DNA from 4 places in the Brevibacillus sp. TJ4 genome. Region 3 is predicted to be linked to each of the others. Evidence: riboswitches for the same ligand, from Rfam matches in the RefSeq annotation. Region 3 holds a riboswitch; each other region holds the start of a gene.
What was found. A riboswitch is a leader RNA that binds a small molecule or an ion and turns the genes downstream of it on or off. The one in region 3 is predicted to bind cobalamin.
Positions count from the first base shown of each region.

Region 1: it holds a riboswitch for cobalamin, as region 3 does, so the genes downstream of both, cobJ (precorrin-3B C(17)-methyltransferase) here and nrdI (class Ib ribonucleoside-diphosphate reductase assembly flavoprotein NrdI) in region 3, are expected to answer to the same signal.
Region 2: it holds a riboswitch for cobalamin, as region 3 does, so the genes downstream of both, ACAF76_RS06490 (ABC transporter substrate-binding protein) here and nrdI (class Ib ribonucleoside-diphosphate reductase assembly flavoprotein NrdI) in region 3, are expected to answer to the same signal.
Region 4: it holds a riboswitch for cobalamin, as region 3 does, so the genes downstream of both, ACAF76_RS13905 (ABC transporter substrate-binding protein) here and nrdI (class Ib ribonucleoside-diphosphate reductase assembly flavoprotein NrdI) in region 3, are expected to answer to the same signal.

Region 1 is NZ_CP185865.1:3,339,356-3,343,249, forward strand. Features, by position in the region: gene ACAF76_RS16375 (sirohydrochlorin chelatase) at 1-825, opposite strand, end outside; gene cobJ (precorrin-3B C(17)-methyltransferase) at 843-2,576, opposite strand; cobalamin riboswitch at 2,732-2,950, opposite strand; gene ACAF76_RS16385 (4'-phosphopantetheinyl transferase family protein) at 3,194-3,874, opposite strand.
Region 2 is NZ_CP185865.1:1,364,023-1,367,916, reverse strand. Features, by position in the region: gene ACAF76_RS06500 (ABC transporter ATP-binding protein) at 1-421, opposite strand, end outside; gene ACAF76_RS06495 (FecCD family ABC transporter permease) at 418-1,464, opposite strand; gene ACAF76_RS06490 (ABC transporter substrate-binding protein) at 1,465-2,454, opposite strand; cobalamin riboswitch at 2,593-2,781, opposite strand; gene ACAF76_RS06485 (MBL fold metallo-hydrolase) at 2,871-3,845, opposite strand.
Region 3 is NZ_CP185865.1:2,038,444-2,042,337, forward strand. Features, by position in the region: gene katA (catalase KatA) at 1-483, shown strand, start outside; cobalamin riboswitch at 955-1,154, shown strand; gene nrdI (class Ib ribonucleoside-diphosphate reductase assembly flavoprotein NrdI) at 1,322-1,687, shown strand; gene nrdE (class 1b ribonucleoside-diphosphate reductase subunit alpha) at 1,674-3,758, shown strand; gene nrdF (class 1b ribonucleoside-diphosphate reductase subunit beta) at 3,784-3,894, shown strand, end outside.
Region 4 is NZ_CP185865.1:2,819,872-2,823,765, forward strand. Features, by position in the region: gene ACAF76_RS13895 (heme ABC transporter ATP-binding protein) at 1-311, opposite strand, end outside; gene ACAF76_RS13900 (FecCD family ABC transporter permease) at 308-1,366, opposite strand; gene ACAF76_RS13905 (ABC transporter substrate-binding protein) at 1,393-2,388, opposite strand; cobalamin riboswitch at 2,606-2,809, opposite strand; gene ACAF76_RS13910 (M24 family metallopeptidase) at 2,836-3,894, opposite strand, start outside.

The DNA.
Region 1 (3,894 bases), 1.3 Mb from region 3:
GTGATGGTGGTGATGATGGTCGATATGCTCCATCGCCGCTAGACGGTACTGGCAGGTGTCGCAGTTGAGCTTTACCTCGCCGTGCAGTGCTTCCTGCACCCGGTCCTTCAGCACTTCTTGCAGCAGCGGGTGAAACCCGAAATACGCCGCGAGCGTAAACTGCGCTTCTGGATAGCGAAGGCGGAATTGCTCGAGCTGGTCGGCCATGCGCTTGATCAGCACGCCAGTGAACAAGAAATACGGGAGTACGACGACGTGGCGCGCGCCCAGCTTGAGGCAGCGCTCGATTCCGTCCTGATAGAGCGGGAAAGTGACGCCCATAAACGCGGTTTCCACCCATTTCACCTGGCTCTTCTCCCAGAACATGCGGGACATTTTGTAGATGTCGCTGTTGGCGTCCGGATCGCTGCTGCCTCTGCCGATGACGAGCACGGCTACATCGTCTTTTTTCTGCTCAGATGTAATCCCCGCTTCTTGCAAGCGAGCCTCCAGGATGTTCAGCACCTCCTGGTGGATGCCGATCGGTCTGCCGTATATAAACTGAACGTGCGGATACAGTTCCTTCGCTTCGTCAATCGCCGCCGGGATGTGGATTTTCGCGTGGCCTGCGGAAAACAGGATAATCGGGATGACGGCTACGCGCGTCGCTCCCCTTTTCACGCATGCAGACAGTCCTGCCAGCATATCCGGCTGCTCAAATTCCAAAAAACAGGTTTCCAGTACGGGTACGTCAATCTGCCCCGCCAATTCGTTGACAAACTGGCGAACTTCTTCATTTCCCTCGGGATCTTGGCTCCCGTGGCCGACAAACAGTACAGCGTCCATTGCACAGCCTCCTTTTTTTAATCGCCGCATGCGGCCGTCTCAATCTCCGCCTTGGCCGGCTCACGCCATTTGTATCCTTCGATCTCTCCTACCCGCTGGAAAAACTTGTGGAACCTCTCATTCGGAAAGGCATCCTGCTTGTAGCGGGCGACGATTCTTTCGACGAGCGGCACGATTTCCTCCGCATCGATCCCTTCTGCGACGGGTATGCCAGAATGAGCGTTGCGCCCGACCGTCTTCGCTCCCAGGAACAGATCGAATTTTCCTTTGCGGAAGACGATTCCGATATCTTCCCGAACAGCTCCGTAGCAAGCCATGCCGCAGCCGTTAAAGCCGATTTTCAGCTCTTTTGGGCTTTGTCTGCCCGCCAGCTTCTGCTGGATTTGCTCGGCGTACGGTATGCTATCTTTCTTTTCGCCATCGCAAAAATCACACGCTTTTATCTGCACCACGTCGCCGATCGGACTGACCATCAGCCCTGCTGCCCGCAGTCGTTCGGTGATGCGCTCAGGCTCTGCGGTCGGAACGCGCAGGATCAACTGGTGATGCGGCGTGTACTCGATCTCGCCCTTGTCCTTCGTTACTTCGGCGAGCAGCATCATCTGCTGCGGGGTGATTTTTTTGTTGGCGACGCCCGGACTGACCGAACATTCAAAAATCAGCTCCGGCGTAAACGACTGGACAGTGCGGGCTGCGGCTGCAGACGAGGCCTCGCTCTCTCCGTCGAGGACAGCCAGCGCCTCCAGCGCCCATGAAAGCGGCGACTGCTGCGGATGTGCCGGGGCGGGCGGTGACTGTACCGCGATTGCTGCTGCTTGCGGCGTCCCGCTGTCTGGCTGCGCTGCCGGAGATTGCGTTCGTTCCTGTACGGCAACGCTCTGTGCGATGCTTGCTCCCGCTGGCTCTTGCCCCGATCCGCCTTGCGCTTCCAGCGACCACGGCTCATTCTCGACGCGCAGGCGCTGATGCGGCAAAAGCGGCTGCTCATCCACGGAAAGCGTGTATTTTCGCTGGTACCCGCGCGGCGTGATCATCTTGCCGTCGTAGACAAATGTGGACGAGTTGCCGATGATGACCGTCGTCAGCATCCCGATGTCATGTTCCAGCATTTGCTCCAGCGTGGTAACAACGACATGCTCCCGGCTCCGGTATGCGCTTTTTACGATCCCGACCGGGGTGTCGGGCGAGCGGTACGTAAGCAAAATCCGCTGCGCTTCTACGATCTGACGGGTGCGTCGACCGCTGCGCGGATTGTACAGGGCGATCACGAAATCCGCCATACCGGCCGCCTCGATGCGTCGGGCAATCAGTTCCCATGGCGTGAGATGGTCGCTCAGCGAAATCGTGCAGGCGTCGTGCATAATCGGCGCTCCCAGCAGTGCCCCGCACGAATTGATCGCAGAAATGCCGGGAATGACCTCCAGCGGCACGCCTGTTTTTTCGGTCCAGCCTTTTTCCACCAGCACCTCGTACACCAATCCGGCCATGCCGTAGACGCCGGCATCGCCGCTGGAGATGACCGCCACCTTTTTGCCCGCTTCCGCCTGGCGGACCGCTTCCCGCGCCCGCGACACCTCCTCGGTCATTCCCGTGCTGACGATCTCCTGGTCGGTCAACAATCCGCGGATCAGGTCTACATACGTGGAGTAGCCGATGATCACATCACTGTCCTCTATCGCTTCACGGGCACGCTGGGTGATATGTTCAAAACTCCCCGGCCCAAATCCAATGACAAACAGCTTGCCGCTCATAATGCTCCTCCCTTCGAATACTGCTGCACTATTTTCGTTTGTACACACATCGCCGCAAAACAAAAAGCGCTCTGTTCCCCTGCATGACAAGGAAAACAAAGCGCGGAAAGCCAAAAGCCGCAATCCTCACCTTTCCTTTGACCCGAAGGAAATCAGTGCTGTACAGCAAACAGGCAGGTCTCCTGGCTTGAGGATCATCGCCTTTCTTCTCCTTCCCGCCCTCATAGGACAGTGGATGGCAAACGCCGCGAAGAAAAGCTCCTCTCTTACAGTGGCGGGACCGCGTTGGCTTTTCACCAAACTTCCCTTTTAACCCTGTCCTGGCCGCACGGCATCGCCGTACCCAGACAGGGACCTGTTCGCGAAATCGTCTATTCGGTACATCGAATGTACTTTAATCATAGCAAATATTGGTCGAGTTTCAAGCAAAAGCTGGCAAGCATTGTGGCGGGTCTCCGCTCCCCTACCATCCATGCCAACAGAAACCAGTGACGGCAAGCCTGTCCTGCGGAAGCGGCAAAAGACGCCCGGACGCCGCTTGGTCGTACCGGACGGCTGGAGCCCCTTGAGCAGGTGGCTGACGCCGCTGACGGCTGGCTGGACAAGAGCTCCGCCCGCTACGCCAAGTCAGCAGCATCGAGAAACGCGATCTCGCCGGACAATCTGCTGTCGGCCGAACAAACCGCCAGTTTATACCCTACGTCAATGTCGTACTGGCGGAAATGCCACGAACGCACCTGTTTGAGTCCATGATACAAACCGATATCCCCGCTGCCGGATGTTTTGACAGCAAAAGACTGAAGCGGCAGCGAGAGCCCCATTCCCACTGCCTTTATGTAGCTCTCCTTTAACGTCCATATTTCATAAAAGGAAGCGCGTTTTTCTTCATCTGGTTTGTTTGCCAAATCTTCGTATTCTGCATTGGAAAAAAACTGCTTTGCGATGTCCAAGTCGATCGATTCCACCTTCTCGATATCGATTCCGATACGGGAATGGCTCGTAGCGCAGACCACCCATTTGCCGGAGTGGGAGAGGTTAAAATGAAAACGAGGAAAATCGGGCAAAAACGGTTTTCCGAATCGATTGCGCCGAAACGCGATACGGTCATTTTCGATCTGAAACGTCCGACAAACGATTTGCCTTACAAGCACATCTCCGAGCACCGTTCGCAGCGAATCTTCCCGTCTTCGGAAGCGGCACGCTTGTTGTCGTTTCTGAAAGCAAACCCGGTTCAGCAAGCGTTCATACATTTCCTGCGGCAGATGATCCGGGACGGGGACAGCGTATACGTTCACCATTTGCTTCCTCCCCCATTTCG
Region 2 (3,894 bases), 670 kb from region 3:
CGCCGCTCAAGCGGTCCAAGGTGCGGTGCTGCAAATCTTCAAGCTCCAGCAAGGACACGATCTCATCCACGAGCGCTCCGGCGTCCTCCCGCTCTTCGCCGAGCCAGTTCTGGTACGGAAACCTTCCCATTTCCAGCACTTCACGCACCTGAAAACCGACCGGCGGCAACGTCTCCTGTTCGAGAACAGCCAGGATGCGCGCCAGCTCCTTGCGCGAATAGCGCTCGATGTTTTTCCCGTCGATCGCCACCGTGCCCTCATCACCCCGGATCAGGCCGGACATGATCTGCACAAGCGTCGACTTGCCGCTTCCATTCGGACCGATGACGCCAAAAAACTCGCCCTTGTCGACGTGAAATGTCACAGCCTGCAGCACGGTTTTGTGCATGTATCGTTTGCCCAGTTGGTCTACCCGGATCATCGTCCGATCCACTCCCTGTTCCGTTTGTTTCGTTTCAGCAGGTAGGCAAAGAACGGCGCCCCCAGAAAAGCGGTAATGACACCCAGCGGAAGCTCGGTTGGACTGAGCAGCATACGGGCCAGCGTATCCGCCCACAAGACGTACACTCCTCCCATAACCGTGGCCACCGGCAGCAAAATCCGATAGTCAGGTCCGACGAGCAGTCGCACCAGATGCGGCACGACCAGTCCGACGAAGCCGACGATCCCCGCGATCGAGACGGCCGCCGCTGTCAAAAGCGTAGAGACGAGCAGGACGATCAGCTTCGTCCGGTCAACCTGTACCCCCATATGGGCTGCCTGCCGCTCTCCCAAGGCGAACAGGTTGAGCGAACGAGCGTAGGAGACGAGGATGAGAAAGCCGACCAGCAAATAGGGGACCAGTACGTACGAATACGACCAGCCGCGAAACGAGAGGCTGCCCATCAGCCAGAAGACGATCTCATTGACGACCTTGTCGGACAAAGAGACCATAAGCGAGACGAAAGAGCCCAAAAACGCCTGCACCACTACGCCAGACAAAATCAGACGCTCGGTATGAAGGACTCCTTCGGTTCTCGCCAGGCCAAGCACGATCCACAAGCTGCAGCAGCCCGTGACGAAGGCGACGATCGGAATCCCCCACTCGCCGAAAAAAGCGAACTGAAGCCCGAATAAAATCAAAAAAGCCGCTCCTACTGCAGCGCCCGAGGCGACACCCATCGTATACGGATCAGCCAGCGGATTGCGCAGAACTCCCTGAAAGCCGGCTCCCGCCAGCGCCAGGCAAGCACCGACCAAAATCGCCAGAATCACGCGAGGAAAACGCACCTTCATAACGATCTGCTCCGCCGAATCCGCCCATGTGACCGGGACCCAATCGCCAACAAACGGAATCTGATGGAGGATGATCATCCACACCTGCGACAGCGGCAGATTGGCCGATCCCATGGAAATGCTGGCGATGGTGGAAAACAGCAGGATGATACCGCCTACTCCCATCCATGCCAAGAGCCTGCGTTTCATTTACTTCACCCGATCCGGGTAAACCGCTTTTGCCACTTCGATCAACCCTTGTGTAATGCGTGGACCCGGACGTGAGAGGATGTTCTGGTCCAGTCCGAATACCTGACTTTGCTGGATCGCCGTGATTTTGTCCCAGCCGCTGCGGTTCAGGATGATCTCATCCAGGCTCTTGCCTGTCGTCATATCCGTCACTCCGTCCGCGTAAAGGATGACATCCGGGTCTTCCAGAAGCACCTTTTCCTCGCTGATCTGATTCCAGCCCTCGGTGTCGCCGGCGATGTTGATCCCTTTTGCCAAGGCGATCAGCTCGTCCATGTACTCGCCTTTGCCTACTGTCCAGCCGGGCGCGAATTCGATGTACACTTTCTTTTGATCGTCTGCTTGTATGTCCTGAAGCGCATCCGACACCCGTTTGATGTCGGCTTTCATCTGCGCTACCACGTCTTCTGCTTGCTGCTGGCGGTCGGTGATGATGCCGACAGTCAAAATGTTTTGCATAATTTCATCCAGGCTGGAGGGATGGGTAATGTATACCGGCAAGCCGAGCGATTGCAGCTTCTGCGCAACCGGTCGCTCCATGGAGATGCCGCCGATCACCAAATCCGGGCTTTGCTCCAGAATCGCTTCTTCATTCGGCGAAGTAACGCCGCCCACCTTTGGTTTGGCCAGCGCCTCCGCAGGATAATCGTCGTAATCGGAAACACCGACTACATTCTCTCCCAATCCCAGGGCAAACAAAATCTCGGTTTCGGCAGGCGACGTCGAAACGATCCGCTCAGGGGCCTTTTCAAACGTAATTTCGTTGCCCGTCGCATCGGTGATCGTCAGCGGGTAGACGGTCTTGCGTTCTGTCTCTCCGGCAGATTCCGCCGCTTGCTGGGTGCCCTGATTCGTCTCAGGCTGAGGGGTGGTTACCTGACTCGTGCCGCTGCAGCCTGTCAAATACAGGATCACCAGCGCGGGTATGAACCATTTGCGAAGCCTTTTCATCGTACATTCTTCCTTCCCTTGCCTTTTTGCTCATTGTGGTTGCGTTCGCACAAAAGAAAAACCCTTTGAATCCAAAATGGACATACAAAGGGTCGGCTTTTCAGGCATCCTGATTCGGCCGCTCCTTTCCGCGAAGGAACGCGCGATATTCGACAGGCAGGTCTCCTGGCTTGCGGGTGTCAGACGCCCTCCCCTTCCCGTTTCAGCTTGGAAACAGTGGTTTGCGAAAGCGCTACCCGTTTTACAGTGGCGGGACCGCGCCGGATTTGCACCGGCTTCCCTTTTCACCTCGTCTGGCAACGAGGCACCTGTCGACTGTACCACTATGATGTTGGTTGGCATTGCTGATCGTTTTTGCAGAATACAACCATCATAGCATTGTTGCGGGAAAAAAAGAACAAGCGAAAGTTCGCAGCTTATGCTTGTGCGTTTGCCGCTTCTCGTTTCTGCATATAATCGAGCAGACCCATGGCGCTGACTTCCGCATCGATGCGGATATAGGAAAACAGCTCGTGCTCCTCGTCGACGCCCTGCTGCCGCAGCTCATCTTTCACGCGCGCGAACAGGCTGTCGCGCAGCTGCTCGTATCCGCGTCCGGCGGCGTACGCCTTTTCGCCTTCCTCGACGAAGATCGGCAGCCAGCGGAGCACCTGGCGATACGCTTCTTCGACCTGCTCGCTCATGCCGAAATGGCCGAAGTACAGCCGATCGAGCTTCATCTCGCGGTAGCGGGCAATCGCGCTTCGCATCTTGTCCGGATCAAACTGATTGGGTGACGTGGACGGGAGGAAAAACGGAACGCCTTCGCGCGCCAACTGGCAGTAGTACACACCCGCTGTATCCCCCGTAAACATGCCGTTGCTCACCGGATCGTAGATGCTGAAATGGTGGTTGGCATGTCCCGGCGTATCCAAAAACTGAAGTGTGCAGGCAGGACCAATCTGCAAGGTTTCGCCGTCATGCTTGGCAACAATCCGCTCCTGCGGCACGGCAACGATCGGAGCAAACAAGGAATCGAACAACGCCCCGTAGACCGCCTGTGCCCCTGCGATCAGGCGCGTCGGATCGACGAGGTGGCGTACTGCCTTGGGATGCGCGACGATGGTTGCATTCGGGCAGTCCGCGAGCAGCAGACCTGCTCCTCCTGCGTGATCCAGGTGAATATGGGTGAGAATGATGTACTTCACTTGCTCCAGCGTGTAGCCGAGCCGCTCCAGGCCGGCTCGTATGTAGGGAACAGACGGGCTAGGTCCTGTCTCGACGAGCGTCAGCTCCTCTTCTTCAATGACATAAATCCCCGTTCGTTCAGGCAGTCCACTGTCATAGCCGTCGATGAGCCAGACGCGCTTTCCCAGATCGATTGGTTCTTTGCCAGCTACTTTCTCTTCCACATTCCTTCCTCCTTGTCCAGCGTTTTCGCGGAAACACGCGTATTTACGT
Region 3 (3,894 bases):
TCTCCGGACAAAATGCTGCAAGGACGTCTGTTCGCATACGCAGATGCACATCGCTACCGCGTAGGTGTAAACCACAACCAACTGCCGATCAACCGTCCGAAAGTCGAAGTAAACAACTACCAACGCGACGGCTTTATGGCGACTGGCAACAACGGCGGCGGCTCCGTCTACTACGAGCCAAACAGCTTTGACGGACCGAAAGAATCTGCCCATGCCAAAGTAACGCCGTTTGAAGTATCCGGGGTTGCGGCACAAGTAGCCTACGACCACGATGACCACTATACGCAAGCTGGCGATCTGTACCGCCTGATGACCGAAGACGAGCGTACGCGCCTGGTAAACAACATCGTCGCATCCATGAAGGCCGTGGAAAAAGAAGAAATCAAGATTCGCCAAATCCAGCACTTCTACAAAGCTGACCCTGAATACGGAGCACGCGTCGCAGAAGGACTGGGTCTGACCGTAGGCCACGAGACGAAGTAAGCGTAACAACCCGATTCTCGTTCCATTCTCCATCTATTCTCAATTCACCATATCGTGTAAATAAAATGTCAGAGAGGGAGCATTGCGGGACGATTCCGTCGTCTTCTGCAATGCCCCTCCTTCTTCTCCATCCATTTGACGAAGAGAGGTGTACAGATATGAAGCCCACAACGAAAACCTGCCCGAAATGCGGCACGCAAATTCGCTCGCTCAAACACAGCACGATGTGCGCATGTGGAATGAAACTCAAAACACTCAAAGCGATCCACTGATTCCGGACAGCCCTATGGTGCATGTCCGGTTTTTTTTGCATTTTCTCTTAGGCATACAGGTCCCGCGCAAGGCATGCGAAGGCCATTTTCCTGCCAGCCTCCTTTCTCTTGCACCCCGAATCTTGCACCCCCCTCGACACTCGAAGCGATTTTCCTGCTTGACGAATACGAGATATAGATGGTATTTTGAGTAAACCAACTACATATTGTGCGTGTAGGTGTCTTGCCAAGCCAACTTTTGGCAGACTTAATAGGGAAGCTCGGTGAAAATCCGGCGCGGTCCCGCCACTGTAAGCAGAGAGTACACGCTTGTTGCATGCCACTGGTCGATGGACCGGGAAGGTGAAGCGAGTACGATGATCTGCAAGCCAGGAGACCTGCCTATACGTGAACACGATGGTACCTACGGGAGATAGGGAAGTGTTGAAGACGCTCTGCTTCGCAGTACATGTGACAGACCATGGATGGGTTTCGTACGCGTATTCGACTTTCTAGCCTGAGTCGAGTGCGCGTTTTTCTATGAAAATAGTATTGATAGAGAAAAGGAGCGTAAGAAGTAGAGAGCCATGTTGATCGCATACGATTCACGAACCGGAAATGTGCAGCGATTTGTACGCAAGCTGGGGTCTGCCTATCGCAGTGTGCAGATTCAGCCGGACTTGCAACTGGACGAGCCGTTTTTGCTCATTACATACACGACCGGGTTTGGCCAGGTCCCGGAAAAAGTAGATGCTTTTTTGGCACAGAACCACGCGCTGCTGCGGGGGGTTTCGGCTAGCGGCAACCGCAACTGGGGCGCCAACTTCGCCCGCAGTGCAGACATGATTTCGCACCGCTACCAGGTGCCAGTGCTATGCAAGTTCGAACTGTCCGGCACCGGACGCGACATAGAACAATTTCAAAAAGAGGTGGCAGCAATTGCGGCATATTGAATTGAACAACGAACTGATGCAGCGTGGAGCAGACGGATTTTTTCAACTGGAAAAGGACAGGGAAGCCGTCGAGGTATTCATGGAGGAAGTGCGGGCCAAGACGATGCCGTTTTCGGATTGGAAAGAGCGGCTGGACTACCTGATTGCCAACGACTACTACGAAAACGTGTACGAGCACTACACAGAGGAGCAGGTAGAGGCGATCGTCAAGCTGGTGTATGAGATTCCGTTTCAGTTTGCATCCTACATGGCGATCTCCAAATTTTACAAAGACTACGCCATGAAGACGAACGACAAGGCGTATTATCTGGAGCAGTACCCGGACCGCGTAGCGATCGTGGCGCTGTCGCTCGGCCAGGGAGACTTCGAGCGGGCCAAGCGCCTCGCTGTCTCGATGATGGAACAGCGTCTGCAGCCGGCCACCCCTACGTTTTTGAACGCAGGAAAAAGCCGCCGCGGAGAAATGGTCTCCTGCTTCCTGCTGGAAATGGACGATTCGCTCAACTCGATCAACTACGTGCTGGGCACATGCATGCAGCTCTCCAAAATCGGCGGCGGTGTGGCGATCAACCTCTCCAAGCTGCGTGGACGCGGAGAGCCAATCAAAGGGGTAGAGGGTGCGGCAAAAGGCATCATGCCGGTGCTCAAGCTGTTGGAAGACGCGTTTTCCTACGCCGACCAGATGGGGCAGCGAAAAGGTTCGGGTGCAGCCTACTACAACATTTTCGGCTGGGACGTGAACGAGTTTCTCGATTGCAAAAAGATCAATGCAGATGAAAAAGCGCGCATCAAGACGCTGTCCATCGGCCTGATCGTACCGAATGTCTTTTACAAGCTCGCGGAGGAAGACAAGCCGCTGACCGTGTTCGCCCCATACTCCGTCTACCGCGAATACGGCGTGCACCTCGACGACATGGATCTGGACGAGATGTACGACGAGCTGCTGGCCAACGAGAGAGTGAAGAAAAAGGTCGTGATGAGTGCGCGTGACATGCTGACCAAGATCGCGATGATCCAGATGGAGTCGGGCTACCCGTACATTATGAACAAGAGCAACGCCAACCGCAATCACGCCCTGAAGGATCTCGGCACGGTGAAGATGTCCAACCTATGCACGGAAATCTTCCAGTTGCAAGAGACTTCCACGATCGCCAACTACGGCCAGCCGGACACGATCCGTCGCGACATCAGCTGCAATCTCGCTTCCCTCAACATCGCCAATGTGATGGAGCACAAGAAGATTCGCGAATCCGTACACGAAGGCATCGAAGCGGTGACGGCAGTCAGCGACATGACAGAGATCGAGAATGCGCCGGGCGTGCAAAAGGCAAATCGCGAGCTCCATTCGGTCGGATTGGGCGCGATGAACCTCAACGGCTTTTTGGCGAAAAACCGGATCGCCTACGAGAGCGAGGAAGCGAAAGATTTCGCCCGCACCTTCTTTATGATGATGAATTTCTACTCGCTGGAAAAAAGCATGCAGATCGCGCGGGAGCGGGGAACGACGTTTGCCGGTTTCGAAAAATCGGAGTACGCCAAAGGTACATACTTTCACAAATACCTGGAAAATGAGTACCTCCCGCGTACGGAGAAGGGGAAAGCGCTGTTTGCGGGCATTGCGATCCCGACAAAGGAAGACTGGGCCGCACTGAAAGAGCAGGTACAGAAGCATGGCCTGTACCACGCCTACCGACTGGCGATTGCTCCTACGCAAAGCATTTCCTATATCCAAAACGCGACTTCCAGCGTGATGCCGATCGTCGAGCATATCGAGACGCGAACGTACGCCAATTCGACGACGTACTACCCGATGCCGTACTTGACGCCGGAAAACTACTTTACGTACAAGTCGGCCTACCAGATGGACCAGTTTAAAGTGATTGACCTGATCGCGGAAATTCAGGAGCACGTAGACCAGGGAATCTCCGCCGTGCTGCATGTCAACAGCACGATTTCGACACGGGAGCTGGCCCGCTATTACCTGTACGCGGCGAAAAAAGGCCTGAAGTCTCTGTACTACACCAGAACCAAGCATTTGTCCGTGGAAGAGTGCATCAGTTGCGCGGTATAAACAAAGGGAAGACGAGGAGAAGCAGATGAAAGCAGTCAATTGGAACAGGCCGGATGACGATTTTACGCTGACGTTTTGGAATCAAAACATCATGCAGTTTTGGACGGACGATGAGATTCCTCTCTCCGACGACAAA
Region 4 (3,894 bases), 780 kb from region 3:
CGGCCCATCCAGACCACTTCATCCACGCGAAAATCAAAGTCCACTGATGATTCCTGCCTGACGACTGCCATGCGTTGTGCACATTCCTTGGCGGAAAGTCCGTAGACGTCTTCCCCTTCCAGGTAAATCCATCCGGCATCCGGCTTCATCACCCGATAGATGCTTTTTAACAGGGTCGATTTGCCGCTGCCGTTGGGACCGAGCAGTCCGACGATTTCGCCTGCCCCAAGCTCCAGATCAATCTGATGCAAAATTTTCTTTTTGTCCAAGGAGAGGGATACCCGCTCTGCCCGTACCGCAACATCGTTCATCGTCCACTCCCTCCAAACGAATAGGAACTGCGCAGCATCAGCCAGATGAAAAACGGACCGCCACACAATGCCGTAATGATGCCGATCGGAAATTCTTCCGGGGCAAACGCCAGTCGCGCAAACACATCGGCCCAGATGAGAAAAATGGCTCCCAACAGCGCACTGACGGGCAACACGCGCTTGTGATCGGAACCGACGATCACCCGCACAATATGGGGCAGCATCAACCCGACAAAGCCGATCGAACCGCTAATCGCCACGATCACTCCGGTAAGCAAGGCGGTAAGCACGAACAACAGCTTGTGAAAATGTGCCGTGTTTACCCCGAGCGTACGCGCTGCTTCTTCGCCCATCAGCATTGCGTTGAGCGAACGGTGCAGTGCCGTCAGAACGGCAAAAGCGAGCAGCAAGACAACAGCCGGGATCAACAGGTAGTCCCATTTTGCACCCGCCAGGCTGCCGCTCATCCAAAACAGCACGGAGCGTATGCCCTGCTCATTCGGTGCCGAAAAGATGATCAGACTGGTGATCGCAGACAAAATGGCAGAAATCGCGATTCCCGACATCAGCAGGCGGGTCGTCGAGTTGTGCCCGCCCAGCCTAGACAGAAAAAAGACGAGCAGGATCGACAGCAGCGCTCCTCCAAACGCGCCCAGTGACAAGGCGAGCTGGCCAAACCATTGGAATGCTCCGAATAAAATAACGAGTGTTGCACCTACCGAGGCCCCCGAGGAAACTCCGAGAATATACGGATCTGCCAGCGAGTTGCGGACCAGCGCCTGGATGGCCACTCCGACAATCGAGAGGCTCGCTCCGACGATCGCCCCCAGCAGCACGCGGGGAAAACGGATGTCCCAGATGATCGTCTGCTGCGCACTCGTCCAATCTACCGGGATCTGATTGCCGACAAGCGGCACTTTTGACAAGGCAATTTTCCAAACGGTCGCCGCTTCTACCTTGACCGACCCGAGCGTAACCGCCATGGTGACGGACACGAGAAGAGATGCGAGCAGTACGAGCAGCAACCAAGACATCTTGATTCGACGCAGATTCATTTCTCCACTCCCATCCCTGTCGCTTCCTACTGCTGGAATCGTTCCGGATAAAATCCTTCCGCCAGCATTTTCAGCGCGATCGGAGCGCGGACCCCTTCAGCAGCGGCAGACAAAGGCAGTACGATCAGCCGTTGATTGGCGATTGCCGGAACCTCGGCCAGCTCTCTTTTGGCAAGCAGAAACTCGCGCTTTTGTTCCACGCTCGTATTCCCGTAATCGACGACGACGATTACATCCGGCTTGCGATCGACGACTTCCTCCCAGCTTACCGCCGGCCATCCCTTCTCGATGTCGTCAAAGATGTTTTTGCCTCCCGCCAGCTCGATCAGGTGCGTCATGTAGTTGTTGCTTGCTGCTGTCTTCGGCTTGTCTTCCCCGCTGTCGTAGACAAAAACAGTAAGCGGCTTGTCCACCGATTCGATTTTGCTGACTGTATCGTCCATTTCTGCTTTCATCTGGGCGATCAACTCCTCCGCCCTGTCGTCAATACGGAAGATGCGTCCGATGTTTCGGATGTCGGCAAACACATCGTCCATCGTCGGTCCGGTCATGTTGGAGGACATGTGCAAATACGGCTTGATCCCCATTTGCTCCAGTTCCTCCATCGTCCCTACCCCCTGGTCGCCAAAGCCGCTTTTCCACCCTGCGTAGACAAAATCCGGTTCCGCTGCCATCAGCACTTCCTTGTTCGGATATTTGTCGGAGAGCACCGGGATCTTCGCGTAGGCTTCCTCCCATTGCGGCAAGATCGCGTCGTCGAGGTAGGCCGTACCGACCATCTTGTCTTCCAGCCCGAGCGCGAGCATCACCTCTGTCACGTGCTGGTTCAAGGTTACCGCTCGCTGCGGAGCCTGTGGATAGGCAATCGTCATTCCGTTCGTCTCAATCGTCACCGGTTCGCCCGCGGCTGGCTGCGACGGCTGCGGCTGCACCTCTTTCGAACATGCTGCAAGCGTCAATGCGAAAGCGATCGTTCCCAGCAACAAGAAAGCATTTTTTGTACGTTGTATGTTTATAAACATCTTCACGAATGAATCTCCTCCCCATGCTATGTAGCCTGTTGGGCATACAGCCCCGTTTCACGTCCTGTTTTTGCATCACCTCCCTTTCTGCCAAACAAAAAACACCTTCCCGTTGACGAACGGGAAGGTGTCTATGCGTACATACAGCCAGGCCAGGACAGGCATTTCCTGGTACACGACGGTCAGCTTTCTACACCACCCCATCCTCGTGGGTTGATTGTGCAAAGGCTTCATGGCAGGTCTCCTGGCTCGGATTCCTCGCACCCTGCTCCCTTCCCATTCCTTCTTGCGACGGAACAGTGGTTTGCAACAGGGTACTCCTCCTTACAGTGGCGGGACCGCGCCGGCTTTTCACCGGACTTCCCTTTTAAGCTGCTGAACGATGTCGCGTCCATACAGCACCATGAAACACATGTATGCAATTGTTTTTCGTCTGATTGTGGTTCTTTAGCCGATGACGGTCAATTCTTTCGGGAAGCTCGTCAGAACCTCCACGCCGTCCTCGGTTACCAGGACGTTGTCTTCAATGCGCACACCGGCGACGCCAGGTACGTAAACGCCCGGTTCGATGGTGAAAACCATTCCGGGGCGCAGTTCGTCCTTGTTTTCGCCATGGATCGAAGGGTACTCATGGACGTCCATGCCCAGGCCGTGTCCAAGCCGATGCATGAAGTATGGACCGTACCCTTTTTCTGTAATCAGGTCGCGCGCTGTCTTGTCCAGATGGCCAAAAGAGACCCCGGGACGAACCGCTGCGATAGCCGCCTTGTTGGCAGCCAGCACGGTTTCGTAGATGTCCCGCAACTTGTCGTTGACCTCGCCGACCGCAAACGTGCGGGTAATGTCCGAGACATAGCCGTCCGCTTCCACGCCTGCATCGAACAGGAGCAGTTCTCCTTGGCGAATTTGCCTGCTACCGGGATGTCCGTGCGGCAGCGCAGAGTTTTCTCCGGACAGGACCATGGTTGAAAAAGAAGGGCCTTCCGCACCCAGCCGCTTCATCTGGTATTCCAGTTCGGCGACGATCTCTTTTTCCATAACGCCCGGCTGGACTTTTTTCACCGTTTCCCTGATCGCACCCTCAATCAGACGAATGGCATGCTTGATTCGGGCGATTTCGTCCGCCGTCTTGATCATGCGCATCTCGCGCAGCGGCCGATCGACGTCCACATACTGTGAAGCTGCGACGACTGCGCTCAAGGCTTCGAAGCGCTCGACTGTCATATGGCCTTTTTCCAGCCCGAGCTTTTTCACGCCGCCCGGCAGTGCCTGCTTCAAAATATCAAACGGATTTTGCACATCCGTATGGGTAACGATCTGTTTGACGATAGACGCATTCATGGCGGCATCGCGATCCAGCGCGGGAACGATCAAGGTAGGCTCCCCGACAGCAGGTATGACCAGTCCCATAAAACGCTCGTGCGGATCAGAATAAAAGCCTGTCAAATAGTAGACATGCTTGGGGGAAGTAATCAGTACCGCATCCAGCTCTTGCTGTTGCAGAAA